DNA from 2 places in the Nonomuraea sp. NPDC059023 genome. Region 2 is predicted to be linked to the other one. Evidence: riboswitches for the same ligand, from Rfam matches in the RefSeq annotation. Region 2 holds a riboswitch; the other holds the start of a gene.
The links. A riboswitch is a leader RNA that binds a small molecule or an ion and turns the genes downstream of it on or off. The one in region 2 is predicted to bind cobalamin.

Region 1: another riboswitch for cobalamin. It lies ahead of metE (5-methyltetrahydropteroyltriglutamate--homocysteine S-methyltransferase); the one in region 2 lies ahead of ACFWYW_RS44650 ((2Fe-2S)-binding protein).

What each region holds. Positions count from the first base shown of each region.
Region 1 covers NZ_JBHYIO010000012.1:246,614-261,216, forward strand. Annotated here, with positions in the region: gene ACFWYW_RS22385 (HD domain-containing protein) at 1-161, shown strand, start outside; gene ACFWYW_RS22390 (hypothetical protein) at 256-726, shown strand; gene ACFWYW_RS22395 (hypothetical protein) at 777-1,652, shown strand; gene ACFWYW_RS22400 (DHA2 family efflux MFS transporter permease subunit) at 1,683-3,071, opposite strand; gene ACFWYW_RS22405 (TetR/AcrR family transcriptional regulator) at 3,152-3,865, shown strand; gene ACFWYW_RS22410 (SigE family RNA polymerase sigma factor) at 3,930-4,442, shown strand; gene mltG (endolytic transglycosylase MltG) at 4,439-5,320, shown strand; gene ACFWYW_RS22420 (hypothetical protein) at 5,534-6,565, shown strand; gene ACFWYW_RS22425 (enoyl-CoA hydratase) at 6,602-7,378, opposite strand; gene mmsB (3-hydroxyisobutyrate dehydrogenase) at 7,375-8,253, opposite strand; gene ACFWYW_RS22435 (enoyl-CoA hydratase/isomerase family protein) at 8,250-9,263, opposite strand; gene ACFWYW_RS22440 (acyl-CoA dehydrogenase family protein) at 9,269-10,420, opposite strand; gene ACFWYW_RS22445 (CoA-acylating methylmalonate-semialdehyde dehydrogenase) at 10,426-11,922, opposite strand; cobalamin riboswitch at 12,065-12,237, opposite strand; cobalamin riboswitch at 12,303-12,476, shown strand; gene metE (5-methyltetrahydropteroyltriglutamate--homocysteine S-methyltransferase) at 12,623-14,603, shown strand, end outside.
Region 2 covers NZ_JBHYIO010000037.1:57,346-71,948, reverse strand. Annotated here, with positions in the region: gene ACFWYW_RS44660 (LLM class F420-dependent oxidoreductase) at 1-781, opposite strand, end outside; gene ACFWYW_RS44655 (YcaO-like family protein) at 801-1,952, opposite strand; gene ACFWYW_RS44650 ((2Fe-2S)-binding protein) at 2,194-2,769, opposite strand; cobalamin riboswitch at 3,068-3,191, opposite strand; gene ACFWYW_RS44645 (ABC transporter ATP-binding protein) at 3,217-4,941, opposite strand; gene ACFWYW_RS44640 (ABC transporter ATP-binding protein) at 4,941-6,650, opposite strand; gene ACFWYW_RS44635 (ABC transporter ATP-binding protein) at 6,647-7,399, opposite strand; gene ACFWYW_RS44630 (FecCD family ABC transporter permease) at 7,396-8,400, opposite strand; gene ACFWYW_RS44625 (ABC transporter substrate-binding protein) at 8,400-9,386, opposite strand; gene ACFWYW_RS44620 (superoxide dismutase) at 9,542-10,141, shown strand; gene ACFWYW_RS44615 (GNAT family N-acetyltransferase) at 10,147-10,638, shown strand; gene ACFWYW_RS44610 (NACHT domain-containing protein) at 11,124-14,603, opposite strand, start outside.

The DNA.
Region 1 (14,603 bases), on a different contig from region 2:
CCTGGACGCCGCTGACCGTGCTGCTCAGCTGGATGATCGTGGAGTCCGCGAAGAACAGCCTCGGCGACGCCGCGGTCATCGCGATCACCGTGCCGCCCGTCCTCCACGCGGGCCTCACCCGCCTGCGCAAGAAGCTCGGCCTCACCGACGAGCCCGCCTGACGGCGGGGACCCCTCCCGGAGCCGGTCGGGTAGTTCTGTGTGGCACCGGCGCTCGCCCGACGCCGGTCACCCTGAGCGATAGGGACGACACAGCATGCGCAAACTCCTTCCCGTGCTCGCCATGTGCGCCCTGGCGGGTTGCGCCGCGCCCGAGGCCGGACGGCAGGCGGCGGCCCCCACCCCCACACCGAGCACGCCAAGCACGCCCGCCACGAGCGCTTCGGCCACCGAAACCCCGACGCCGTCACCGTCCCCGTCGCGCGAAGCCACCACCAAGGTCAAGGACTGCTTCGACGGTGACTGCCTGCTGAAGTTGTCCAAGCCCGTCACGATCCGGCTGAACGCCAAGAAGTTCTACTACCCGAAGTTCGAGGTCGTGGCCATCGACAGGGACACGATCACGTACCGGGTGGAGTACCCGCACGGAGGCGGCTCGGAGCAGCGCCTCGGTGAAGGCGGAGGCGGAGCCTTCGCGTTCCGCAAGCACACTCCGGTGGAGGTGCGGCTGGTGTCGATCAAGAAGGGTCAGGCGCTGCTGTCCGTCACACCGGGGGAGCGAAGCTGAGCATCATCATGTGATCTTCGCGTGACGTGGGAGCGGCAGTATGTGGCCGCGTGAAACGTTTCGTTGCCCTTACCGCCGCGGCTCTGGGCGCCGCGCTCCTGTCCGGCACCGGGTCGGCGCAGGCCGCCGCCCCCGCCGACCCGGTCACGTCGCTGAAGAAGCAGTTCGCCCCCGGGTACGGTGTCCGGGTCGCCGAGACATATCGCGGCACGGCCAGCGGGATCAAAGGCGAGTTCGCCTCCCGTACCGTCGGCGTGATCGGTTTCGGAAGGTCATCGGCCGCGGACCATGATCTCACGACGACGTGGAAGTTCACCGAAGAACAGCTTGCCACCCTCGGTGCGAGCTCGAAGGAGGTCCCCGGTCCCATCCGCGTGATCGAGGTGGGCGGCACCACCTACGTGAAGGGGTTCGACTGGCATCCCCTGCCCGAGGGGAAGCACTGGTTCCGATTCGGCAAGAACACCAGCTGGGGCAACGAGGGACAGCGCGGGGACCAGCTCGTGGACGTCTTCGACCCGGCGGTACTCAAGACGCTCCTGGCGAAGGCGAAGGTCGCCAAGCCCGGCGACTACCGGGGAACCCTCACCCTCAAGGACCTGTACAAGGCGAGACACGGCTACGGCCGCCCCGACACCAAGGCGATCTCCTTCAGGCTTCTCCTCGACCGCGAACACAGGCCTGCCCGTCTGATCACCGAGTACACCGAGAAGGCCGACTGGCCCGACGGAAAGGGCAAGACGGTCAAGCGCCTCGAGCACCACGTGGTGGACACGCGCTACGGCGGCTGGGGGTCGAAGGTGACGGTGACGCCGCCTCCGGCCGAGGAGGTCGTCGACTTCGACGTGTTCACGCCGCCCGTGGACCTGAGCCCGCTCGACGCGGTGACCGACCGCGCCCAAGCCGCCGTCGTGTCGCGCGACTGACGGCCGGACAGCTTCGACCCCTGGTCGTCCTCAGCCGACCAGGGCGTGTCGGGGGAGGAGGCCGACCAGGAGCAGGGCGGCCAGGAAGAGGGCGGCGGCGAGCGCGGTGATGAGGATGCCGGCGTCGAAGAAGCCGTGGCCGGCTCGGGCGAAGAAGACGGTGCCGAGGGCGGCGGCGCCGGTGGCGTTGGCGAACTGCTGGACGGCGTTGAGCATGCCCGAGCCGGTGCCGGCCTCTTCGGCGGTGGCGTCGCCGAGTACGTAGTCGAAGACGGGGATGAACACCAGCCCGGAGCCGAAGCCGGTGATCAGCAGGGCAGGCGCGAGGGTCCAGGAGGTCAGGCCGTTCTGGGCGTGGGCGATGGTCCAGGCGAGTGCGATCAGACCGGCGGCGGCGATGCCGAGGCCGAGGTGCAGGGTGGTACGGCCGAGCCGCGCGGCGAGGAAGGTCCCGGCGAGGCCGACGGCGATGGCGCTGCCCAGGGCCCAGGGGATCAGGGTGAGGCCGGTGTGCAGAGGCGTCCAGTGCGCGCCGAGTTGGAGCATCAGGTTGAGGGCGAGCTGGAATCCGGTGAGCGCCGCGTAGAAGCCGCAGACGATGACCAGTCCGACGACGAAGCTGCGCTTCCGCAGGAGCGACGGCGTGATCACCGGGTGGGAGCTGCGGCGTTCGGAGGCGGCGAACAGCGCGAGCACCGGGATCGAGGCGGCCATCATGGCGTAGGTCCAGATCGGCCAGCCGAGTTCGCGGCCCTGGACCAGAGGGATGATCAGCAGGGCCGAGGCCAGGGTGAGCAGCCCGACGCCGCGCAGGTCCAGACGGGTCGAGGGGTCCTCGCCGGTGTCGCGGGGCAGGACGTACGCGCCCAAGACCCAGGCGGCGACCCCGATCGGGATGTTGATCAGGAAGATCGAGCGCCAGCCGCCGAACAGGTGCAGCAGCCAACCGGCCAGGATCGGCCCGGCCACCGTGGCCAGGCCCATGATCGGGCCGAAGGGAATGAGGGCACGCCGCAGGTGCTCGGGCGGAAAGACGATCTTCACCAGAGCGAAGCCCTGCGGGATCATCACCGACCCGAACAAGCCCTGCAGGACGCGGGCGACGATCAGAAACCCGGTTCCCGGCGCGAGGCCGCAGGCCAGCGAGGACAGGGTGAACCCGGCCAGACCCAGCAGAAACAGGCGCCGGCGGCCGACCAGGTCGCCCAGCCTGCCGGAGGTGACCAGGCCCAGGGCGAAGGCCGCGGTGTACGCCGCCGGCACCCATTGCACCGTGGTGTCGCCACCGCCGAGATCGGCCCGGATCGAGGGCCCGGCGAGGTTGGCGATCGTCGAGTCCAGCACGTCCATGATGTCGGCGATGACCACGACCGCGAGGACGAGCCAGGCCCGGCGCAGCGGTAGGACCAGGGACTTCACAACGGGAGAACTTTGTTCAGTAGCCATGAACTTAGTTCTATGTGGCGAACATAGTTCATGTCAAAGCGTAGAATCGGAGCATGGCCCACGATCCGAAAGCCCGCCGGGCCGCCCGGCACCTGCAGCCCGGCGCCGCCCCGGCCCAGCCGCGCCGGGAACCTCTCACCGTCGAGCGCATCATCGACGCCGCGCTGCACGTGGTCGCGACCCAGGGCTATGACGCGCTGACGATCCGCGCCATCACCGGCGAGCTGGGCACCAGCCCGTCATCGCTGTACGCGCACGTGGTCAACAAGGCCGACATCGACGACCTGATCATCGGGCGGCTCAGCTCCGAGCTCGTCTTGCCCGAACCCGACCCCGCCCGATGGCGGGAACAGATCCTGCGGGTGTACGCCCAGATCCGTGACCAGTACCTGCGCTATCCAGGCATCTCCCGTGCCGCCCTGGCCACGGTCCCCACCAATCGGGACACCTTGCGCGTGAGCGAGGCGATCCTGGCGATCCTGCTCGCCGGCGGAGTCGAGCCCCAGACCGCGGCCTGGGCCATGGACGCCCTGTCCCTGTACGTCGCCGCCTACACCCTGGAGATCTCCCTGCTCCACGGGCGAAAGGCCGACCCCGGCCAGGAGTGGGTCCTCAGCCGCGACGAACTTCTGCACCGGTTCGGCTCCCTGCCCGCCGACCAGTTCCCGCACACCAGACGCCACGCCGGCGAACTCACCTCCGGCAGCGGATACGAACGATTCGACTTCACCCTCAACCTGATGCTCGACAGCCTCACAAGAACCTGACATCTTCCGGCATAGTTCCGTGGCGCTCGCTCGTCCTTGGTGGGTGACATCACGAGGAGGACGGGTGGATCCAGGCTTCGAGGCGGCGCTCCGGCAGTTCGTCATCGACAGGTCGGGCGCGTTGTTCCGCACGGCGTACCTGCTGACCGGCGACCGGCACGCCGCCGAGGACCTCGTCCAGTCGGCCCTGGCGAAGACGGCCGCGCGGTGGCGCGCCCTGCGCGACCCCGAGGCCATCGAGGGGTACGTCCGACGGACCATGTACCACGAGCAAGTGAGCCGGTGGCGCCGCCGGTCACGGGTCGTGGAGGTGAGCACGGACGCGCGGCTCGACCGGGCCGGCGACGGGCACGCCGAGGCGGCGGACCTGCGCATGACGATGCGCGCGGCGCTGTCCCGGCTGACGCCCCGGCAGCGGACCATGCTGGTCCTGCGCTACTTCGAGGACAAGTCGGAGACCGAGATCGCGCGCCTGCTGGGCGTGCGGGTGGGCTCGGTCCGCAGCCAGATCTACCGATCGCTGGAGCGGCTGAAGAAGTCGGCCCCCGAACTGAGCACCGTGAGGGAGTTGCGTTGAACGTCGAGAACCTGCTGCGTGAGACCCTCGCCGACATGGCGGACGAGCAGGTGCCGCCACCCCCGGCCCGCTTCCTCCCGCCCCGTCCCGTCCGCCGGAGGGGCGTCGCCCTGGCAGCGGCGGCCACCGTCGTCGCCCTGGCCGCGGGCGGCACGATCGCCGTCAGGACCCTCTCACCCGAGACGCCCGTGGCGCCGGTGGCCGCGCGTCCGGAGCACACCGTGACCATCAAGGAGGGATGGCGGGCCACCCTCTTGTTCGACAACCTCTCCCGCGTGACCGGCGAACCCGCGGCGTCGTTCGCGCGGGCGGCCAAGGACGGCCGGGCTCTGGGCCTGCCTCCGTATGCGAAGGGCAGGCTGGAGGGCTTCGCCCACCCCGGCACGTACAGGTTCGCCGAGTCCGCCACTCCCACCGAGATCCTGGCCGCGATGGTGGCCCGGTTCCGCGCGACGGCGGACGAGCTCGGCCTGTCCTCCCGGCGCGCGCCCATGGACGTCGTCATCATCGCCAGCCTCGTCCAGGCCGAGTCGCCCACCGAGGCCGACATGCCCAAGGTGGCCCGCGTCATCCACAACCGCCTGGCCCGCGGCATGATGCTGAAGCTCGACAGCCCCCTGCTCTACGGCCTCGGCAGGTACGGCGTCGACGTCACGGTCGAGGACACGAAGCGGCGTACGCCGTACAACACCTATCGCCATGGCGGACTGCCTCCGGGGCCCATCTCCAACCCCGGTGAGGCCGCGCTCAAGGCCGCCCTCCACCCGGCCGCGGGCACCTGGCTCTACTACGTGGCCACCGACCCGAAGAGCGGCACCCTGGAGTTCGCCACGTCCGCGAAGGAGTACGCCAAGCTCGTCGAACGTTTCGCCGGGTAACGATCCGTCACTCCGGCGGACGGGCCAGTTCGGCGTCCACGTCGGCCCGCACGTTCGCGATCTCGCGCCTGATGGCGCCGGTGACGACAGATGTGGGCACAGGCCCCCCGGACCCCACCGAAGCCCTCGCCCTGTTCGACGACGTCCAGCCATGAGGACCGCGGCCGACGTGCTCGGAGCCAACCTTTGCGGTGGAAGGCGCGTCTCACCTTTATGGGCTTATTGTTTCGCGGTACGGCCGCAGCCGTCGCCTTCTTCGTCGTGACGGGGCCGGTCGCCGCCCACGCCGAGGCGCCGGCCAGTCAGTGGAGTGTCGTCCATCACGACCGCCGCGACTCCTACGACGCGGTGACGGTCACACCGGGTGGGGCGGTCTGGGTCGCCGGGACGAGCCAGCTGTTGAAGGGCGGCCGGTCCGCCTTCAAGCGGGTCACCGGGCCGGGCTTCCGGGTCAAGCGGCTGACGTCGGCCTCCGACACCAGGGTCTGGGCCTTCGGCGCGTCGCGATACGCCCGATGGAACGGCAAGCGCTGGCAGGTGAACCGATGGCCCCACGGCCGGGTGGACGGTGCGTACGCCATCGGCCAGAACCTGTGGGTCATCGAGAACGCCAACGCCTTCCCCTCAGCCGGTACTGCCGGGTGGACGGCGCGGTCCACGCTGCGGCGACTGGCCGGGTCGGCGTGGCGCAAGGTCCGGACGCCGATCGTGGTCAAGGGACTCGACGGCCGGTGGGCGGCGGGCTCGGCGCGGGGCACGGCGGCTCTGGCCCGCTGGAGTGGTACGGCCTGGCGCGCGGTCACCCTTCCGGCGATCCCGTCCACCCGCTCGGGCCAGATCTCGGAGCTGACGGATGTCGCGTTCGACGGTGAGACCGGCCGGGTGATGGCGGTCGGCTGGGTCGCCTGGCCGTGCGGCGGCTCCTTCTGCGGTGAGACGTTGCTGCTGACCGGCTATCCGGGCAGCTGGAAGTTCGAGGTCCGTGGTGAACCGGGCTTCCAGCCGCGTGCCCAGGCCGAGCCCGACGGCAGAGGCGGGGCCTGGGTCGTCTACGACGCCAAGGGCGGAGGCAGCCGATTTCTGCACATCGGCCCCGACAGCGTCGAGCCGGGCGCCTTCCCCGCTCCGCCGGACCGGACAGCGTCCGTCCGCGACCTCGCCATCCAGCCGGAGAGCGGTTCCGTCTGGGCGGTCGGCGGGGCCCGTTCCGGTCGCGGCGGCACGGTCTGGGCTTACCGCCGTTGAGCCGGCTGCCGCCTGACCAAGTGGAGACGACCTCCGCTATCGGTTGGTGAAGGAAGGCTTGCGCTTCTCGGTGAAGGCGGCCATCCCCTCCTTCTGGTCCGCCGTGGCGAAGGTGGCGTGGAAGACGCGGCGTTCGAACCGCACCCCTTCGGCAAGCGTGGTCTCGAACGCCCGGTTGACGGCCTCCTTGGCCATCATCGCGATCGGCGTGGACATGCCGGCGATCGTCTCGGCCACCGTCCGCGCTTCGGCGAGCAGGTCGGCGGCCGGGACGATCCGGGAGACCAGGCCCGCCCGCTCCGCCTCCTCGGCGTCCATGGTGCGGCCGGTCAGGCACATCTCCATCGCCTTGGCCTTGCCGACCGCACGGGTCAGCCGCTGCGAGCCGCCGATGCCCGGGATGACGCCCAGCTTGATCTCCGGCTGACCGAAGACGGCGGTGTCGGCGGCGAGCACGATGTCGCAGAGCATGGCCAGCTCGCACCCGCCGCCCAGCGCGTAGCCGGACACCGCGGCCAGCGTGGGCTTGCGTACCTGCCCGAGCCGGTCCCAGGCGGCGAACCAGTCGCTGAGATAGACGTCCATGTAGTCGTTGGGCCGCATCTCCTTGATGTCGGCGCCGGCGGCGAAGGCGCGCTCGGAGCCGGTGATCACCAGGCAGCCGATGTCCGGATCGCGGTCGAATCCGGTCGCGGCCTCCACGACCTCGTCCATGAGCTGGAGGTTCAGCGCGTTGAGCGCCTTGGGCCTGTTGAGGGTGATGAGGCCGACCCGGTTCTCCGACTCGGTGAGGATGGTCTCGTATCGCGTCATGAGCGTTCCCTGATGGAGTTGACGATGGCGGAGAAGTCCTGGCCGGCCCCGGCGCCTTCGGCGAAGGCCGCGTAGATCTCCGCCGCGTGGAGGCCGAGGTCGGCGGCCACGCCGTGGGCGCGAACGGCATTGGCCGCCAGGCCGAGGTCCTTGGCCATGAGGGCCCCGGCGAAGCCGGGCCGGTAGTCGTGGTTGGCCGGGCTCGCCGGCACCGGGCCGGGCACCGGGCAGTTCGTGGTCAGCGCCCAGCATTGCCCGGAGGCGGCCGAGGCCACGTCGAACAGCGCCTGGTGCGACAGGCCGAGCCGTTCACCCAGGACGAAAGCCTCACTGACCGCGATCATGGAGGCACCGAGGATCATGTTGTTGCAGATCTTCGCCGCCTGCCCGGCACCCGGCCCGCCGCAGTGGACGACGCGGCGGCCCATCGCCGCCAGCACCGGTTCGACGGCGGCGAAGTCCGATTCGGCCGCGCCCACCATGAAGGTCAGCGTCGCCGCGCTCGCCCCGACGACGCCTCCGGAGACGGGGGCGTCGAGGGCCCGGTGCCCGGCGGTGACCGCTGCTCGCGCGGCGGCGTGCGCGTCGGCCACGTCGATGGTCGAGCAGTCGGCGAACAGCGTGCCGGGCCGGGCCGCGGGCAGGATGTCGTCGTAGCACCGCAGGACGTGCGGTCCGGCGGGCAGCATGGTGATGACCAGGTCGGCGTCGCCGGCGGCCGCGGCCGCCGAACCCGCCGCCCGCACCCCGTGCCCGGACGCTTCGTTGAGCGCCGCGTCGTCGAGGTCGAACCCGTCCACGTGGTGTCCGGCCTTGACGAGGTTACGCGCCATGGGCCCGCCCATGTTGCCCAGGCCGATGAAGGCGATCCTCATGACAGCCCCAGCTCCTTGTCGCCCAGCGGCGCGAAGAAGGCGTCGACCTCCGCCGCGGAGGCCGCCTGAACCCACCGCGGCGACCGGTCCTTGTCGATGACCTGTGCGCGGATGCCCTCTTCCAGATCGGGATGGCCCAGCGCCCGGCACGAGACGCGGTACTCCTGGTCCAGCACCTCTTCCAGCGAGCCGAGCAGCCCGGCGCGCCGGAGCGATCGCAGCGTCACCCGCAGCGCGGTCGGTGACTTGGCCGCGATCTGCTCCGCGGCCTCCTTCGCCGTGCTCTCGCCGATGTCCAGCAACTGCTCGACGATCTCCGGAACGCTCTCACCGGAGTAACACACGTCGATCCAGGAGCGTTGCGCCGGCAGCGACCCTTCTGGAGCGGGTACGGCATGAGCCGCCAGCGCCGCCGTGACCCCGTGCGCCGCCGCGCTCTGCCGGAAGGCGGGCAGGTCGGCCGAGGGCACGAAGTGGTCGGCCAGGCCGCAGGCGATGGCGTCGCCCGCCCCGATCGTCGTCCCGGTCAGCGCGAGGTGCAGCCCGATGTCGCCGGGAGCGCGCGACAGCAGGAAGGTACCGCCCACGTCGGGGATCAGGCCGATGCCGGTCTCCGGCATGGCCAGCCTCGTGCGCTCGGTGACCACGCGGACGCTGCCGTGCGCGGAGACGCCGACGCCGCCGCCCATGACCAGGCCGTCCATGAGCGCGACGTACGGCTTGCCGTAGCGGGCGATGCGGGCGTTGAGCAGGTATTCGTCGCGCCAGAACGCGGCGGTGGCATCGCCGCCACCCTGCCGGATGTCCTGGTAGATCGAGCGGATGTCGCCCCCGGCGCACAGCCCGCGTTCGCCGGCGCCGCTGATCAGCACGGCCTGGATCGTCTCGTCCGTCTCCCACGCCCGCAGCGCGGCGTCGATGTGCCGGACCATGTCGTGGGTGAGCGCGTTGAGCGCCTTCGGCCGGTTGAGCAGGATGTGGCCGAGACGGCCGTCCTGCCTGGTCTCCATGTCCATCAGGCGGCCCCGCTCAGATTGCCGGTGAGGCCGCGGGCGACGATGACGCGCATGATCTCGTTGGTCCCTTCGAGGATCTGGTGCACCCGCAGATCGCGCACGATCTTCTCGATGCCGTATTCGGTGAGGTAGCCGTAGCCGCCGTGGAGTTGCAGGGCGCGGTTGGCGACGGTGAACCCGGTGTCGGTGACGAAGCGTTTGGCCATCGCGCAGAGCTCGACCGCCTTGGGGTCGCCCTCGTCGAGCGCGGTGGCCGCGCGCCACAGCAGGGCGCGGGCGGCCTCGAGTTCGGTCGCCATGTCGGCGAGCTGGAACTGCAGCCCTTGGGCGTGGGAGAGCGGCGCGCCGAACGCCTGCCTGTCGCCGAGGTAGGAGGTGCTGGCCTCCAGCGCGGCCCGCGCGCCGCCGAGCGAGCAGGCGGCGATGCCGAGGCGGCCGCCGTTGAGGGCGTTCATCGCGATCCGGAATCCGTCGCCCTCCCGGCCCAGAAGCCGGTCGGCGGGGACGCGTACGCCGTCGAGGACGACCTGCCGGGTGGGCTGGGCGTTCCAGCCCATCTTCTCCTCGTTGGCGCCGAAGGACAGGCCGGGGTCGTCGCGTTCGACGACGAACGCGGAGACGCCGCGCGCGCCGGAGACGCCGGTGCGGGCCATGACCACGTACACCTGCGCGGCCCCGGCTCCGGAGACGAACTGCTTGACGCCGTCCAGGACGTAGGCGTCCCCATCCCGTACGGCTCGCGTCGCGAGCGCCGCCGCGTCAGAACCGGCGCCAGGCTCGGTCAGGCAGTAGCTGGCCAGGCTACGCATCGAACACAGCCCGGACAGCCAGCGCGTGCGCTGCTCGATGCTGCCGTAGTGGTCGATCATCCAGGCGACCATGTTGTGGATGGAGATATATCCGGCAATGGACGGACAGCCGGTGGCCAGCGTCTCGAAGATCAGCGTGCCGTCGCGGCGGGACAGGCCCGAGCCGCCGAACTCCTCGCTGACGTAGACGCCGCCGAGACCGAGGTCGGCCGCCTTGGTCAGCACGTCGACCGGGAAGTGCTTGCGCCGGTCCCAGTCGATCGCGTTGGGGGACAGGTGCTCGTGGGTGAAGCCGGCGACCGCCTCGACAATGGCGAACTGCTCCTGCGTCAGTACGGGCATCGGCCTCAGCCCATCGTCGGGATCGTGAAGCTGGCGCCCTCGCGAATGCCCGACGGCCAGCGGGAGGTGACCGTCTTGGCCTGGGTGAAGAAGCGGATGGAGTCGGTGCCGAACTGGTTGAGGTCGCCGAACATGGAGCGTTTCCAGCCGCCGAAGGAGTGATAGGCGACCGGGACGGGGATGGGCACGTTGACCCCGACCATGCCGGTGTTCACCCGGCGGGTGAAGTCGCGTGCCGTGTCGCCGTCGCGGGTGAAGATGGCGACGCCGTTGCCGTACTCGTGCTCGCTCGGCAGCCGCAGCGCGTGCTCGTAGTCGTCGGCGCGCACGATGGACAGCACGGGCCCGAAGATCTCCTCGCGGTAGATCCGCATGTCCGGCCGCACGTGGTCGAACAGGGACGGGCCGATGAAGAAGCCGCCCGGCTCCGGCACGTCGGCGTCCCGGCCGTCGACCACGAGCTCGGCGCCCTCGCTCACGCCGATCTCCACGTAGTCGCGGACGCGCCGCAGGGCGTCGGAGCCGACCAGCGGGCCGAAGTCGGCGCCGGGGTCGTCGCTGCGGCCCAGGCGCAGCTCGCCGATCCTGGCCACCAGCCGTTCCCGCAGCGCGTCCGCGGTCGCCTGTCCCACGGGGACGGCCACCGAGATGGCCATGCAGCGTTCGCCCGCCGAGCCGTAGCCGGCGCCGATCAGCGCGTCCGCGGCCTGGTCCAGGTCGGCGTCGGGCATGACGATCAGGTGGTTCTTGGCGCCGCCGAAGCACTGGGCGCGCTTGCCGTGCGCGGTGGCGGTCGTGTAGACGTGCTCGGCGACCCGGGTGGAGCCGACGAAGGCGATCGCGGTCACCCTGTCGTCGGTCAGCAGGGTGTCGACAGCGTCCTTGGCGCCGTGGATCACGTTCAGTACACCGGGTGGGAGGCCGGCTTCGGTGAGCAGTTCGGCCAGCCGTACCGGAACTGATGGATCACGCTCGGACGGTTTGAGCACGAAGGCGTTGCCGCAGGCGACGGCGGGGGCCAGTTGCCACAGCGGGATCATGGCGGGGAAGTTGAACGGCGTGATCCCCGCGACCACCCCCAGCGGCCGGCGCATGGAGTAGACGTCGATCCCGCTGCCCGCGTTGTCGGTGAACTCGCCCTTGAGCAGGTGGGGGATGCCCGCGGCGAACTCGACCACCTCCAGGCCGCGCTGGATGTCGCCGTCGGCGTCGGCGACGGTCTTGCCGTGTTCGGACGACAGTAGCCGGGCCAGGGTGTCGCGTTCGGCCTCGACCAGGTGCAGGAACCTCAGCAGCACGCGGGCGCGGCGCTGCGGATTCCACTCCGCCCAGGCCGCCTGGGCTTCGGCGGCGTCGGAGATGGCCGCCCTGGTCTCGTCCGGAGTGGCCAACGGGACTCTGGCCTGGACGGTTCCGGTGTTCGGGTCGTGGACGTCGCCGAAGGTGCCCGAGATGCCGGGGACGTGCTTGCCGCCGATGAAATGGGACAGTTCACGGATCATGGAGCCTGCTTTCGCCAGGTGGACCCGAGGATGGGCATGCAAAGGAGGGCAGGTCAGAGGTGAGTGACCGCCGTCGCCATCGGATCACCTGGGCCGCGGGCGCGTTCCGGTGCCATGCGTGTTCGCTCCATCCTCGTGGACAACACATGCCAGAACTCGCGGCCGGTATCCTGACTCCCGGATCAGCGCACGTCATCCGGCCTTCCCGGCTTTCGCCAGTGGCACTGTCGAGCGATGACGCACATCCCCGGTCACAGTGGCGGGACCGTGCTGGATTCACACCAGCTTCCCTGCACCGCGAGCGTTCCTGTTGAAAATATAGTTGGACGTCCTAGTAAGTCCAGTGCCGGCTTCCCTTGGCTTAGGGTGGGGGTCGCAGTTGGTTCGCCCCGTCAGCCAGGCGAGGCGTCGTAAGAGGGAACCCGGTGCGAATCCGGGACTGCCCCGCAGCGGTGAGTGGGAACGACCGCCGTCACCAGCACTCGGCCCCCGGGGCCGGGGAAGCGACGGCCAGTAGGCATGTGCGACGCGCCCGCGAGTCCGAAGACCTGCCACTGCCCGCGCGCACCCCGCGCGCGGTGCATCGGACGGCCTCGAGGGAGGGCTGGGCGACCACGCGGGCCAGAAGTGTGCCCGCGCCTGGGCCGTGCCTTCGCTCGAACGCCGGGGATGTTCCCCGTGACTCGCGAAGGAGAGTTCCGTGACCGAGCGTTCGCTCGCCACCGTGTACGGCTACCCCCGCCAGGGACCCGGCCGCGAACTGAAGAAGGCCGTCGAAGGCTACTGGGCGGGCCGGATCACCGCCGCCGAGCTGGAAGCCGCCGCCGCCGGCCTGCGCCGCGCCGCCTGGCGTGAGCTCACCGACGCCGGCCTCGGCGAAGTCCCCTCCGGCGACTTCTCGCTGTACGACCACGTGCTGGACACCACCGTCATGGTCGGCGCGATCCCCGAGCGGCACCGGGCGGCCGTGGAGGCCGACCCGCTGGCCGGCTACTTCGCCATGGCCCGCGGCACCCAGGACGTGGCGCCGCTGGAGATGACCAAGTGGTTCGACACCAACTACCACTACCTGGTCCCCGAGCTCGGCCCTGACACCGTCTTCACCGCCAACCCCGGCAAGCAGGCCGCCGAACTGACCGAGGCCCTGCTGCAGGGCCACAACCCGCGCCCGGTCGTGCTCGGCCCCGTCACCTACCTGCTGTTGTCCAAGCCCGCCCCCGGCGTCGAGCCCGGCTTTCAACCGCTGTCGCTGCTGGAACGGCTGCTGCCCGTCTACGCCGAGATCCTCGCGTCGCTGCAGTCGGCGGGCGCCGATTGGGTGCAGTTCGACGAGCCCGCCCTGGTCCAGGACCAGCCGCAGGAGGTACTCGCCGCCGTCGCCGCCGCCGCCTACGCCCACCTCGGCGGGCTGACCCGGCGGCCCAGAATCCTGGTGACCAGCTACTTCGACCGGCTCGGCGCCGCCCTGCCCGTGCTGGCCGCCGCCCCCGTCGAGGGCCTCGGACTCGACTTCACCGGCTCGGCCGCCGCCAACCTCGACGACCTGGCCGCGGCCGGCGGGCTGCCCGGCAAGCGACTGGTGGCCGGGGTCGTGGACGGGCGTAACATCTGGATCAACGACCTGGAGAGGTCGCTGGCAACGCTCGCCACCCTGCTCGGACTGGCCGAGCGGGTGGACGTGGCCGCCTCCTGCTCCCTGCTGCACGTCCCCTACGACACCGCGCTGGAGACCGACCTCAATCCCGAGGTGGCCGGCTGGCTCGCGTTCGCCCGCCAGAAGGTCGCCGAGACCGTCACGCTCACCCGCGGCATCAGCAGGGGCACCCACCTCATCGCCGAGCAGGTGGACGCCAACCAGGCCGCGCTGCGCGCCCGCGCCGAGTCCCCGCTGACCCACAACCCGGCGGTCCGCGCGCGCACGACGGCCGTCACCGCCGCTGACAGCCGTCGCATCAGCCCGTACGGCGAGCGCGCCGCCGCCCAGCGGGCCAGGCTGAAGCTGCCGCCGCTGCCGACCACCACGATCGGCTCGTTCCCGCAGACCAGCGAGTTGCGCGTCGCCCGTGCCGACCTGCGCGCGGGCCGTATCGACCAGGCCGCCTACGACGAGCGCATCGCGGCCGAGATCCGCCAGGTGCTCGCCTTCCAGGAGGAGGCCGGGCTCGACGTCCTGGTGCACGGCGAGCCGGAGCGCAACGACATGGTCCAGTACTTCGCCGAACAGCTCGACGGCTACGTGGCCACCCAGCACGGCTGGGTGCAGTCCTACGGCAGCCGCTACGTCCGCCCGCCGATCCTGGCCGGCGACATCTCCCGTCCCGAGCCGATGACGCTGCGCTGGACCACCTACGCCCAGTCGCAGACCAGCCGCCCGGTCAAGGGCATGCTCACCGGGCCGGTCACCATGCTGGCCTGGTCCTTCGTCCGCGACGACCAGCCGCTCGGCGAGACCGCCCGCCAGGTGGCGCTGGCCCTGCGCGAGGAGGTGGCCGACCTGGAGGCGGCGGGCACCACCGTCATCCAGGTCGACGAGCCCGCGCTGCGCGAGACGCTGCCGCTGCGCGCCGCCGACCGGCCCGCCTACCTGGAGTGGGCCACCGAGTCCTTCCGCCTGGCCACCTCCGGCGTACGCGACGACACCCAGATCCACACCCACATGTGCTACGCCGAGTTCGGTGAGA
Region 2 (14,603 bases):
CGGCGTAGGTGTTGCGCACGCCCGGTGAAGCCGCACCGATCAGATGGGCGTAGAGCGGACGTAACCGCTCCCTGCCCGCCTCGACGGTTGCCGCGTGCGCGACGTACAGAATGGGGCAGATCTTCACCTCTCCGGCCGTGCGACCGGCCTTGGCGATGCCCGCGTCCAGCGGAGCCAGGATGGCGGCCTCGTGCTCGGGCGCGTACATCCCCGACAGCCACCCGTCGGCGAGCTCACCGGTGAGCGCCAGGTTGCCGGGCCCGATGGCCGCCAGATACAGCGGGATGCGCGGGCGGAGCGGGGTCATCTCCGAGCGAACCGGCCGCGCCCGCCCCGTCGAGCCCGCCCCGGTGTACGGCAGGCGGTACAGCTCCCCGGCGTACTCCACCCGATCCTCGCGCGCGATCGCCTTGCGCACGATCTCGACGTACTCGCGGGTGCGGCGCAGCGGCCGGTCGTACGGCAGGCCGTGCCAGCCCTCCACGATCCACGGCACCGACAGCCCGAGGCCGAGCTGGAACCGGCCATGCGACAGCACGTCCAGCGTCATGGCGGTCATGGCCGTGGCGGCCGGAGTGCGGGCCGGGATCTGCATGATCGCGGTGCCCAGCTCGATGCGCTCGGTCACGGCGGCGAGGTAGCCGAGCACGCTGACGGCGTCAGGTCCGTACTCCTCCACGCTCCACACGGAGTCGACGCCGATGCTCTCGGCGTGCCGGATCGTCGGCAGCACCTCCTCCATCGGCTCGCCGCCGTAGCCCATCGCAAGTCCGAGCCGCATGTCTTGTCTCCTCCTGGGTTCACGCGAAGGGCAGGGGAACCGGGGTCAGATCTGATGACGGCGGGATCCGGGTCCCGCCGAGAAAGGGGAACGCGGCCGGGGCGTTGCACAACAGCCCGGGCACGATGACCCGGGCGACATGCAGGTCCGCGCCCGGGACGGTGAGGTCCACGGCGTAGGCCCGGAAGCTCGCCTCACCCGTGGCGGGCGATCCTGCCGGGTGGCGCAGCCGGTCGAGCGTCTCGCCCTGCAGGCGTTCGTCCAGGTAGAGCTGGACGTGCAGGCGCACGTCGTTGACCGAACGCCAGCCGCGCCGCAGGTCGTCGAGGTAGCGGCGGTCGGCGCGGCGCGGCAGGTACGGCGGCCCGGGGTCCAGGCGCAGCAGCGCGCGTCCGGTCTCGTAGGTGCCGATGGCTTCGGTGAACGCCTTGGCGGCGGCCTCCTCGATGGTGTCCCGGCAGGCGCTGCCGAAGCCCACGACCCCGCGCTCGCGGTCCTCGGCGAAGACCCCCGCGACGATCGCCCCGAACTCCGATGGAATCTCCAGCAGCGTGACCCTCAGCCCGGATTCCGCCGCTTCTTCCATCGCTGCGGCCAGCGGGCCTGTCCCGGGCGCCGGCAGCGGGGCGGCTTCGTGGCGGCCGGCCCACCAGAGCGTGACCGCGTCACGTTCCAGCACTTCACGCAGGGCCGCCCGCCTCGCCCGCTCCCGCGTCGGGCCGGCTGCGGTTCCGGCCAGGACCGGATAGTTCGTGTACGGCTCGCCGCGGCGTGGGCCGGTGAAGTAGTTGACGTAGGCCAGCGAGGCGGGCACCAGGACCCGCTCCCCCGAGGTCAGGTCCTCGGCGGGCGCCCAGGCGATCTCCAACTCCCTGGTCATCGGGACGAACGGAAAGCCCTTGGCCGCGTACTGGGCGGGTGAGTAGAGGGCGAAGTCCCGGGGGTCGAGCGCGGGTTCGGCGAGGTCGCGGTGGGCGGCCCTGATCAGGTCGTCGGGCACCTGGTTGGCGCAGTGGCGTTCGACCGCCTCACCGATCGCGGCCAGACGAGCCGCGTCGTCGTCACCGAGGGCCGCGCCGCCGGTCACCTCCGTCCCTTGAACAGCGGTGTACGAGACCATGCCGGCGACGACAGGGTGGCGTGGCCGGTCCCGGCGCACTTCGCGGATCATGAGCAAGACCTTCCTGGGTGTGCCGGGACCGGGGAATCAGGTCTTACTCGTCGTCGTCCTCACGCCACTCGAACGGCGAGTCCACCGCGGGGGTGTGGGACTTCAGGCAGGTCTGGGGGTCATCGGGTTCGGCGAAACCGTGGTGCGCCATGTGCGTCCTCCTTCGGTGTTCTGCACGTATTGTGCAGTTGCGAACTCTTCGCGAGAACTTTAGGCACAGGCTCGTCGGGATTTCAAGAATTCATGTGTCCAGCAGCGCGCAGTCGCCGCATTTATCGCCGTCCGGCACCCGGTAATAGAGACAGCACGTGGTGCGCCGGAATGCGAGTTCCGGTGAGGTGAGGGCGCCTTTCCCGGTCAGCCCGCCGGTGGCCAGCAGCAGGTTCACCAGCCGGGCGGCCCGGGGGGCGAGCTCCGGGCGGGCGGTCGCCACGGCGCGTCCTGCTTCGGCGACGGCCGAGGCGGCGTTGCCGTACAGCAGGCCGGAGGCGACCTTCACCCGCAGGCCGCGCGCGAACGGTTCGAGGTGGCCACGCACCACCATGTCATAGAGCAGGGCGGTGACCTGCTCTTCCGTGCCGGCACGCCAGCCGGCGAGCATGGGAAGCCGCAGGCGGGCGTCGGCGTCGGCGCGGTCGAGCCGGGTCAGGTCGGGGATCACTCCGTGGGTGAGCACGGCGCCCACGACGGGCGACCAGAGGCGGGCCGCGTGGCTCAGCTGAGCGATGGAGGCGCCGATGCGCAGCTCACGGGTGCCGTACTTGGAGGCGGTGGCCGCGACCAGGTCGGCGAATCCACCCGCGTAATCGGAGGCCACGTCATGCCATCCCGCGGGGTCGCCGCCAAGATGCGGAGCGAAGAACGAACCGAATTCGGTTATTTCCTCAAGTGCGCTGCGGACGGACTCTTCCGACGCCGCTTCCATGGTTCCAGGCTCCATTCTCGAAAAGGGCATGACTAAATGGGCCGGACGGCGAATCCGGCAGTTTTTTGGAGAGGTCAGGAACTACTCACGGCGGGACCGAGCGGTCGGCGGCGCGCCATCGTCGTTCAGGCACCATGGCCTGCTCCTCTCCGGGGAGATCCGCCCCAGTTCGTCGAGGAGGCGAGCGCGTGAGTCTCCTGGCTCTCGGGTCGATGCTCGTCCCCGCCTTCCCACCCCGGAAGGTGGTGGCGTTGAGGGGATCCGCTCGCCGATCACAGTGGCGGGACCGCGCCGGAGTCGCACCGGCTTCCTCAGTCCGCGCTCGCCTTTACCCGGCCATCATGACACGGATCCGGTCAGTTGGGCCGATATGAGGCGGGTGTAGGCGCCGTCGCGGGCCAGCAGTTCCTCATGGGTGCCGGTCTCGGCGACGCGGCCCGATTCGAGCACCACGATGCGGTCGGCGGTCAGGATGGTCGACAGCCGGTGCGCGATGATCAGCGTGGTCCGGTCACGGCGGACGGAGGCCATGGCGGCGGCGACCTCCTGCTCGCTTTCTGTGTCGAGGTTGGAGACGGCTTCGTCCATGATGAGGATGGGCGCGTCCTTGAGGATGGCCCGGGCGATGGCGATGCGCTGGCGCTGGCCGCCGGACAGGCGGGTGCCGAGTTCGCCGGGCAGGGTGTCGTAGCCGTCGGGCAGGCCGGTGACGAACTCGTGGGCCTGGGCGGCCGTGGCGGCGGCGATGACCTCCTCAAGGGTGGCGTCGGGGCGGCCGAGGCGGATGTTGTCGGCCAGCGGGATGTTGAACAGGTAGACGTCCTGGGGCACCAGGGTGATGCGGCGGCGCAGATCGTCCTGGGGGAAGTCGCGGATGTCGTGGCCGCCGATGGTGATCGATCCGGAGGTCACGTCCCACAGGCGCATCAGGAGGCTGGCGCAGGTGGACTTGCCGGCGCCGGAGTGGCCGACGAGCGCGACGGTCTGGCCGGGTCCGAGGGCGAAGGTGACGCCGGTCGCCGCCTCGGGGAGGGCGGGGCCGTACCAGAAGGTGACGTCGGTGAAAACCACGTGAGGAGCGATGGGGCCGGGCGGCGGCGCGCTGACGCGGTCGGTGACCGGGGCCGGGGTGTCGAGGAGCGTCATGATGCGGGCGCCGGCGGCGGTGACGAGGTTGAGGTCGCGGGCGACGTCGGTGACGGCGACGACGGGGGCGAAGGTGGCGGCCGACAGAACGACGGCGACGGGAAAGAGCAGGGGCTGCAGGGAGCCGGCCGTTACGAGGAAAGCGGCGGTGAGCAGGACGGCCAGCAGGCCGAAGGTGGCCAGGGCGTTGGTGGCGGCGTGTTCGAGGCCGGAGCGGCGACCGTGGGCGAGTTTGGCGGCGAGCAGGAGTTCGTCCTGTACGGCGAGGCGGTCGAGCTGGCGCTCACCGGCGCCGGAGGTGATGAGCTCGCGCAGGCCCTGGAGGGTGTCGACGGCTTCGGCGTTGAGTTCGCCGACCCGGGCGCGGAGTTCGGCGCCCTGGGCTTCGGCGCGTCGGCGCAGCCACCTGGGAACGAAAGCCAGCAGCACCAGCGCGGGCGCCAGCGCGAGGGCCAGGGCCGGGTGGAAGACGCCGAGGGCGGCGAGCGCGGCGACAGGCACGGTGGCGGCGCTGACCAGCGGGCTGAGCGTGTGGGCGAACCACAGCTCCAGCTGCTCGACGTCGGAGATCGCGGTGGCGCCGAGGTCTCCGGAGCGGCGTTCCAGCAGGTAGCCGGGCGCCAGGCGGTCGAAGGCGGCGTAGACCCGGCCGCGCACGTCGGACAGCACGCGGAAGGCGGCCACGTGCGCGAGGTAGGACTCCAGCCAGGGCGTGAGGGCGAGCAGCGGCAGGAGCAGGCCGAGGGCGATGAGGCCACCGCGCAGCTCGCCGGGCGTGGCCCCGGTGATGGCTCGGCTGACCACCCATGCTCCGACACCCGCCGAGGCCAGCATCACGACGTGGTGGGCGATGCCGCTGACGACGGCGGCGACCAGCAGCGGCCGGTGCGGGCCGAGCAGGCGCAGCAGGGCGAACATCAGACGGATCCTTCCTGGGCGGCGACCAGGCGGGCATAGGCGCCGCGCCGGTCGAGCAATGTTCGATGGTCGCCTTCCTCGACGATGCGGCCGTCGGCCATGACGATGACCCGGTCGGCGTCGCGGACCGTGGACAGCCGGTGCGCGATCATCAGGGTCGTGCGGCCGCCGGCCAGCGTGTCGAGGGCTTGCTGGATGCCGGATTCGTTGGCGGCGTCGACGCTGGAGGTGGCCTCGTCCAGGACGAGGATGGGGGCGTTCTTCAGCAGGGCGCGGGCGATGGCGATGCGCTGGCGTTCGCCGCCGGAGAGTTTGAGGCCGCGTTCGCCGACGATGGTGTCCAGGCCTTGGGGCAGGTCGTGGACGAAGCCGGCGCGGGCCGCGCCGATGGCCGCGTCGAGTTCGGCGTCGCCGGCGTCCGGTCGGGCCAGGGTGAGGTTGTGCCGGACGGTGCCGTGGAAGAGGTAGGTGTCCTGGGAGACGACGGCGACGAGCGAGCGCAGCTCGTCCAGGGGCAGGTCATGGATGTCGGTGCCGCCGACCGTGATGCGGCCGCCGGTGGCGTCGAAGAAGCGCAGCAAGAGCGCGGCCACGGTGGTCTTGCCGGCACCGGAACGGCCGACGAGCGCGACCCGCTCCCCCGGCTCGATCTCCAGGGTGAAGTGGTCGAGGGCGGGGCGGTCGCGTTCGCGGTAGGTGAGGCTGACGTCGTGGAAGGCGACCGCGGGCGGTCCCGAGCACGCCGTCGACGAACCCTGCTCCTGCGCCGGGGTGTCCAGTACCTCGAAGACCGCCCGCAGGGACGGGACGGCGTTGTAGCTGGAGTGATAGGCCGCCTCAAGCTCCTTCAGCGGCCGGAAACATTCGGCGGTCAGCATGAGCACCAGCAGCAGCCCGGTCACCGTCAGCTCGCCCGCGGCCAGCCGCAGCGCGCCAACGCCCAGCGCCACCGCCGTGCCGAGGCCGATGACGAAGGCGACGCCGCCCAGGTAGAGGACGACGATCGCCATCAGCCGGATGGAGTCGCGGCAGAACGCCTCGGCCAGCCTGGCCAGCTCGCTGCCGCGCCGGCCGCTGGCGTTGAACGCCTTCAGCGTGCCCATGCCTTGCAACGCGTCGAGGTTCTCCGCGTACAACCCCTTGTACCCGCGGAACCAGGCGTCGTTGCGGTTCCTGAGCACCCGGTCGGAGGCCAGGGGCAGCACGGGCATCAGGACGGCGCAGGCCAGCACCACGATTCCGATGACCGGGTCGAGAGTGAACAGGAACGCGGTCACGCCGACGGCCCCGATCAGCGCGGCGGCCAGTTGCGGCAGGAACCGGCCGAGGTAGGCGTCCGCGGTCTCGATCCCGTCGACCAGCGAGCTCTGGGTCGCACCGGTCCTGCCCTGCTGCGCCCAGCCGGGTCCGAGCGTCAGCAGCTTGGCGGTCAGCCGCCGCCGCAGCTCCTTCTTGATCCCGGCCGTGGCCCGCAGCGCCGCCACCTCTCGTACGGCCAGCGCCAGACTGCGCCCGAGCTGCAGCACGACGATCCCGGCGACGGGCCAGCCGATCGCGGCCACGCCGTCACCGGCGAAGATCCGGGCCAGGCAGTGGGCGACGAGCACGCCCTGGCCGACGTAGGTCGCGGTGATGGCCAGCAACAGCCCCACCACCCCGGCCAGGCGTAGCCGGACCTGCGCTGACAGGCTCAGCAGCCGAGAGATCACTGCTCCTCCTTGAGCTCGAAGACGAGCTGGGTCCGCTGTACGGCACGCACGCCGTACACCTGGGAGATGCGCTCCGGCGTCAGCACGTCGTCCGGAGGGCCGCCGGCCAGGACGCGACCCGCGTCCATGAGGTACAGGCGGTCGCAGTAGGCGGCGGCCTGGTTGAGGTCGTGCAGGGCGGCCAGCGTGGCGACGCCCAGGCCGCGGACCAGGCGGAGGATCTCCAGCTGGTGGCGGATGTCGAGATGGGAGGTGGGCTCGTCCAGCAGGAGCAGGCGGGATCGCTGGGCCAGGGCGCGGGCCAGGAGCACGCGTTGTTTCTCGCCGCCGGACAGGGTCCCGTAGAGGCGGCCGGTGAGATGGGTCGCGGCGACGCGTTCGAGCGCCTGGGCGCAGATGAGCTCGTCGGCCTTGGTGGTGCGGTCGAGGGGGCGTTGGTGCGGGGTGCGGCCGAGGGCGACCATCTCGGCGACGGTGAAGTCCAGCTCCGTGGGGGCTTCCTGGGCGACGACCGCCGTGCGCCTGGCCGACTCGCGCGGCGGCAGCCGTACCACGTCGTCGCCTTCGACGGCGATGAGGCCGGCGTGTGGGCGGACGGCGCGGTAGACGGCGCGCAGGAGGGTGGACTTTCCGCAGCCGTTGGGGCCGAGCAGGCCGACGAACTCGCCGGGGCCGACCTCCAGGTCGGCTGCGTGGACGATCGGGCGGCCGTCGAGCCGGATGGCGACGCCGTTGAGGAGCAGGGTCATCCGCGCCTCCGCAGCAGCCAGAGGAAGAAGGGAACGCCGAAGACGGCGGTGACGATGCTGAGGGCCAGCTCCTGGGGCGCGGCGACGGTGCGGGCGGCGATGTCGACGAGCTGGAGGAAGAGCGCGCCGAGCAGTGCGGAGACGAGCAGGACGCGACGGTGGTCGGCGCCGACGAGCAGGCGGGCGGCGTGCGGGACGATGAGGCCGACGAAGGCGACGGCGCCGCTCGTGGCCACCAGGACGCCGACCAGCAGCGAGGTCAGCACGAACAGGCGGGCGCGTAGGGCGGTGACGCTGACGCCGAGGGAGACGGCGCTGTCCTCGCCGGAGCTCAAGGCGTTGAGCGGGCGGTGCTGGACGAGCAGGTACGCGATGCCGGCGAGCAGGACGGCGGCAGGGATCGGCAGCATGTGCCAGCGGGCACCGCCGAGGCTGCCCAGCAGCCAAAACAGCACCTGCTGAGCGGCCCGGCCGCTGTGCGCCTGTTGCAGCACGTAGCTGTAGACGGCCTGGAACAGGTAGGCCAGGGCGACTCCGGCCAGCACCAGGCGGGCGGGGGTGATCCGGCCGGAGCGCTGCGCCAGCACGTACACCAGCATGAGGGCGAGCAGCGCGCCGAGGAAGGCCGCCATCGACAGCGGCAACCCGCCGAGCGCCGAGGCGCCGAAGATCAGGACCAGGACCGCGCCCAGTGAGGCGCCGGAGGAGACGCCGAGCAGGAACGGGTCGGCCAGCGGGTTGCGCACCAGGGCCTGCAGCACCGCGCCGACGACCGCGAGCCCGGCGCCGACCAGGAGTGCCAGCAACGCTCTGGGCAGGCGGAACTCCCAGACGATCTGCGCTTGCGCGGGTGTCCAGGAGGGGACGGCCGCGCCGGGGATCAGGCGGTCGGCGACGATGCCCCAGACCTGGGCCGGGCCGACGTGCACCGCGCCGATGCTGACGGCGGCCAGCGTGGAGCCGATGATGGCCAGCGCCAGCAAGGGGGCGACGACCCTCATCAGGCGAAGGCTTCGGGGTGCAGGAACCTGGCGATGTCGGCGATGGCGAGGATGTTGCGGTAGCCGGGGTGCTGGGCGGCGGCCGGTAAGGCCAGGAAGCGCTTGCCGCGGGCGGCGGGGCTGTTCTTGGCGATGGCGAACGCCTCGTCGGCCTTGGCGGTGGCGGCGGGCATCTTCTCACCCGACAGCACGGCGTAGTCGCAGACCAGCAGCGCGTCGGGCGCGGCGGCGGCGATCTTCTCGGCGCTCACCTCGGTGTAGTCGCCCTTGACGTCGGCCAGGACGTTCTGACCACCCGCGAGTGTGATCATCTGGTTGGTGAGCCCGGCTCCGCCGTAGGCGTTGACCGGCCCCTTGCCGCCGTCGGTGGCCAATACCTTGACCTTGGGCAGGGCGCCGACCTTCGTGGTGACCTCGGCCAGCTTGGCGCGCAGCTCGGCGATCAGCTTGGCGGCACGCTCGGGCACGCCGAAGATGGCGCCGAGGTTGCGCAGGTCGGTGAAGGTGTCCTCGATCGTGAACTCCAGGGTCGTCGCCGCGTCGCACCAGCCGCCCAGGATGTAGACCGGGGTGCCGGCCGCGCCGAGCTCGTCCACGGTCGCGTACCCGCCGGAGGCGTCGAAGCTGGTCATCGTGTTGTCCAGGACGAAGTCGGCGCCCTGGGCGAGCATGACCTCCTTCTGCGGCAGCATGATCGACGGCGAGATCTCGGGGATCTTGTCGTACAGCTCCTTATGGCCGGGCAGGAAGGCGCTCTCGGAGAAGTCGGTACGGCCGGCCACCCGGTCCTGCAGGCCCAGGGCGAACAGGGTCTCCAGCGCGGGCTGGTAACCGGTGACGACTTTGGCCGGAGGCTTGTCGAAGGTCAGCTTGCGCCCGCAGTTCTCGACGGTGACGGCGGCGGCTTCGGGTGCCGCGGGTCGTTCGGGCGGGGACGCGCAGGCCGTGAGGATCAGCACCGACATCAGGACAGGAAGCAGCCTCATGACCGATGACTCCTTGCGAGGGGATCGCAGATGCGAACAAGTGGCAAGTTAGGCGGCTCGTGGCGGTGGGTCAAGGGTCGGTCACAGATGGCCGCTAATTGCCGTATTAGGGTTGTTGCGAATTAATCGCAACTACAGGTCCGAGGGGATACACGATGGGTCAGTACACGCTGCCCGACATGCCGTACGACTACGCGGCGCTGGAGCCCGCCATCACCGGCGAGATCCTGGAGCTCCACCACGCCAAACACCACGCCGCCTACGTCAAGGGCGCCAACGACACCCTCGACCGGCTGGCGGAGGCCCGGGACAAGGGCGAGTTCGGTGGCCTGGTGGGGCTGGAGAAGACGTACGCGTTCAACCTGTCCGGTCACGTGCTGCACACGATCTTCTGGCAGAACCTCTCTCCCGACGGCGGCGACCGCCCCGACGGCGAGCTCGGCGACGCCATCACCGAGCACTTCGGCTCCTTCGAGGCCTTCCAGAAGCAGCTCACCACCGCGACCGCAACCGTGCAGGGCTCCGGCTGGGGCGTGCTGGCGTGGGAGCCGCTCGGCCGCCGCCTGGTCGTCGAGCAGGTCTACGACCACCACGGCAACGTCGGCATGAACACCACCCCGCTGCTGGTGTTCGACGCGTGGGAGCACGCCTACTACCTGCAGTACCGCAACGTCCGCCCGGACTACGTGCAGAAGCTGTGGGGCCTGATCAACTGGGACGACGTCATCACCCGCTACAACGCGGCCAAGGGCTGACCCCCGTGAGCGGCGCGCGGCCCCGGGTCGGTCTCGTGGCCGCCGGCGAGATCGCGCGCCACCTCACTTCGGTGGCCGACGTCGGCGGGCGCAGCTTCACCCGGGCGCCCTGGCACGAGCCGTACGCGGCGGCAAGATCCGTCGCGGCCCGCCTGCTCTCCGACAGCGCGCGTCCCGGCTTCGTCCTGGCGCTCGCGCTCGGCGGGGATGAGGACGAGGAGGTGTACGGCTTCGCCTACGGCTACTCCTGCTCCTCTCTGGCGGTGCTGGCGGGCCGGGTGGCGGGCGACGACTTCACCCTCAAGGAACTCGCGGTGCTGCCGGAGCGGTGCGGGATGCGGTACGGCGCGGCGCTTCACGACACGATCGTCGCCGCGGCAGGCGTCCGGCCGAAATGGCTGTCCACACATCCGCACGCGCGGGCGGCGCTCGGCCTGTACCGCAGCCGGGGCTGGCAGGTGGTCGGCCGGCCCAGGACGGAGCGCGTAGTCATGTGAAGGTCCGTTTGAGAACCTTGCTGCGGCAACGCGGTGTCGATCCCGAGGAACTCGCCCTCTACTCCCTCCGCCCAGAACGCGGCCAAGGCTTCCCCCTTCGTTCCCATCACCCCTCATTCGGAGATTCGAGTCAGCCGTCTCGCCACGAGTCCAATGAGCGGCCGGTGCCCGATCCAGCTGGGCGATGTCGGACTCGGTGTTGCGCTCCAGATACCGGCGTAGCGCCACCGCACAGAGCTGATGCTTGCCGGCGCCGGCGTTGTAGAGGTCCTGCGCGGAAGTGGAGGCCTACCCACGAGCCCAGAAGGCCTCCGGCACCCGCTCACCGTCGAACTCCCCGCGGCACGCCAACGGCGCCGCCGGGGCGAAAATCGAGGCCCTGGGCGCGCGCGTTGTGGATGAGACGCCGCTGCGGCCCGCCAGCATGGCGACCACCATCAGGAAGGGCGGCATCGTGACCGATGGGCCCGTGACCCCATCTCACCTCACCCGTCGACGGTGTCCGGCGTGATGACCGAGTCGTAGTCGTAGGGCTCGTAGTCGACGACCACGTTGCGCAGGCTGTCGATGGCGTCGGGGTTGGCCAGCGGGCTGCCGCGCAGGCTGACGTGCTGGAGGTCCGGCAGGTCGCGCAGCGCGAGGAGACTGTGCAGGCGGGTGCAGTCGTCCAGCCGCAGCCGCCTGAGAGAGCGCAACCCGGTGAGGAAGTCGAGGTGCTCGATGCGGGAGCCGCTGAGGTCAAGCTCCGTCAGGTGGACGAGGTTCGCGATCCCGCCGCACCCGCTCAGCTCCCGGCAGCCGGTCAGCGCGAGTTTACGCAGGTACGTCAGGCCGGAAAGGCAGGTGAGATCCATCAGATTCTCGACCTCCTCCGCGTGGAGACTCAGCAGCCGCGGAGAGTTCGTGAGCGTCATGAGGTCGGCGGCGAGCACCGTTCCGGTCAACTTCAGGCTCCGCAGCCTCTCGCCGCCGGGAAGCTCGAACGTCTCGCGGCCGAATCCGGCCAGGCGCAACTCCAGCCGTTGCAGGTTCTCGCACTCCTCCAGAGCCGACGTCTTCGAGACACCTTCGCGCGTGAGGGCGCGCAGCGTGGTCAGCGCGGGCATCTCGCGGCAGAAGCTCAGAGAGCCGACCTTGCATCCGTTGATCGACAGAGTGCGTAGGTCACGGAGCGCGCGCAGAGCGGCGAAGCCCCGCGCGTTCACGCATCCGTCGAGAATGAGGATGCGCAGTTTGCGCAGGTCGGCCAGCGGCGCCAGATCTGTCAGCTTGTTGCAGCCGTCGAGGTGGAGTTCCTCGAGGCCGGTGAGGGCACGCAGCCGGTTCACGCCCGGGACGCCGCGGAGACTGAGCCTGCGCAGCGCCGTCAGCTTCTCGATCCCGGCCAGCGAGACCGGGCCCTTGTGCTTGCCGCAGTCGAGCTGGACCAGCTTGGACAGTCCGCGCCAGGAAGCGAGGCTGAGCGCGCCCTGCCCGACCGCCACGTCCAGGGCGGTCAGCTCGGTCAGACGGCCCACATGGCCGAGCAACGCCTCCGAGCGCACGTGTACGACGACCCCGGCGAGGCTCATGCGGGACAGCACCCGGTCCACGTACTCCCCGATCTCGAACCGTTCGCCGCAGGCCACGATCTCGTCGACCACTCGCTGTTCCCGTGCCAGCGGCGCATAACGGGCGATGACCTCGAGCCCCTCATCCCCGCCCAGCACCGCCGCCGCGTGCACGCAGGCCTCCTGGGTCGGTGGCGGCTCGCCGGTGAACCGGGTCAGCCACCTGACCATGCCCTCGCTACCGCCGATCAGTTCCGCCTCTTCGATCGTGCGGGGCGGTAGCACGTCGGTCAGCGCCGCGCCCGCCCGCTCCGCGATGGCCGTGGTCACGCGCCGGCCGGTCGAGATGCACTCGGCGGCGAGAAGAAGCAGGACGCGGCGCCGGTCATCGGCGGCCTCGTCGGCCGCGTCCAGGATTCCGCCGACCAGGCGGCTGGCCGACGGCCGGTCCAGCTCTGCGGCGGCGAAGGCGATCACCCTGTGCCAGCCGTCGTCGGTGATGTGCCGGGTGAGGTCACCGGTTCGGCCGGCGTGGGCGTACCCCAGCGCGGTCAGGTACTCCTGGAAGCTGCGGTGGGCGAACTCGGCCACCCCGGCGCTCGTCTCCCGGAAGACGATGGTCCGGTTGACGAGGATCTTCATCACGTCTCTGGCGCCGATCGTCACGTTCATCATGCCGGGCAGGCACTCCTTGACGATCTCCAGCACGGTCTTCTCCGGCAGCCGTAGCTCGGGCCGTTCGGCAGGGGTGAGCGCGCCGGGCGTTTTCACCGTCGGGCGCGGCTGTTCCCGCAGGCGCAGGTCCTCCATACGGACGCGGATCGCGGAATGCTCGCTCAGGTGGCAGGCCACTGCTTCGAGGAGGTCGAGGCGGTCCTGCTCGTTGAGCTCCAGGCCCACTCCGCGCGGGGCGCGTGCTCGCTCCCGTTTCCAGGCCAGGGCGCTGATGACCTTGTTGTAGAGCTCGCTACGGCTGCTCGGCGCAGTGTCGGAGAGGTTGTCGGCGTAGAAGGCGCAAAGCATGGCGCACAGCAGCGGCGTCTCGGCGATCTCCCGGACGGTGATCCTTCTGCGGAGGTCCCGCAGAAGGTCCTGGCGCCTGTCGCGGAAGTAGTCGCGGCGTTCCTGCGTCTCGAACAGGAGAAAGGAGTCGAACCACGCGTTGACGCACAGGATGATGCGGCCGTCGTCCATGGGATGGAGCCGCAGCGGCGAGAAGCGGTTCCCGGCGAACCACGACATGTTCGCGCCCTCAGGACGGGAGGTGACCACGTACCGCACGTCCGGATACTCGTCGAGAAGCTTCTCCAGCCAGGAGGAGAAGTCGCTGCGATGCAGTTCGGACAGCTCGTCGAGGCCGTCGAGGATCACCAGCGCCTTGCCCGACTCCAGGGTGGAGGTGATCCAGCCGGTCGGCACGTCCTTGCGCCGGTGCGAGGCCGCCTTGATCAGGTCGTCCCGCGTCGGGTAGATGTGCTCGGAGCCGGAGAACACGTTTCTGAGCTGCACGACGAACGGGATGAGACCGTTCCAGACCCGCAGCACCGGCGGGAAGGAGTGCCGGGCCGCGCACACCGCCAGCCACTGGCTGATGGTGGTCTTGCCCGACCCCGCCGTGCCGACGATGAGGATGCGGTTGGAGCGCGTGGAATTCTTGACGATCTGGGCGATGCGCTCGTCCACGGGACCGGCACGCGCGTTCTCCTCCTCGGCCGTCAGCGTGATGTAGGCGATCTCGATCGGCTGTCTCTTGAGCTCCATCGGCAGGTCGAGGCCGAACAACTCCATGTTCTTGTACGTGTGGATGATGTCGGCCAGGTAGAGAGCCTCGAAGGCGCTCATCTCCCGGGGCGTACGCGGGCGGAAGTGCGGCAGGATCACCCCGTTGATCGCGTCCTCGAGCAGTTCGTAGGTCCTGAGCGCCAGCACGAACGTGTCGACGGACAGTTCCGCCTGGAAGTCCGGCATGCTCTTGGCCAGGGCTACGACGTACTGACACGAAAAGTGCAGGAACCACTCGCCGTAATCGTGTGCGCCGCTCGACAGGTGGGCCCGCCGCCAGTGCCTGCGCGCCTCCGGCCGCAGCGGCGCGGCGATCTCCTCCACGTCGAACCTGCTCTTGGCCAGGGCCGAGCGGTCCAGCCGCGCCGACTCGAGGGCCCGGCAGACGCCGTCGACGGCCAGGTCACGCTCGGCGGCGTCGAGGTTCCTGAACTCCACCTGCTCGAAGCGGCGCAGCCGTTCCACCAGCAGGTCCCGTGCCTCCGTCAGCCGGTGCTCGAAGGTGTCGCGCGCCCTGCGCTCATCCTGTCTGGTGAAGACCAGGTTCGCCATGTCGGAGATGCCCTGGGCCCGCGTGGCGGCGCCGGGAAACAGCACCCGGAAGACCGAGAGCATGATCTGGTTGGCGAGCCG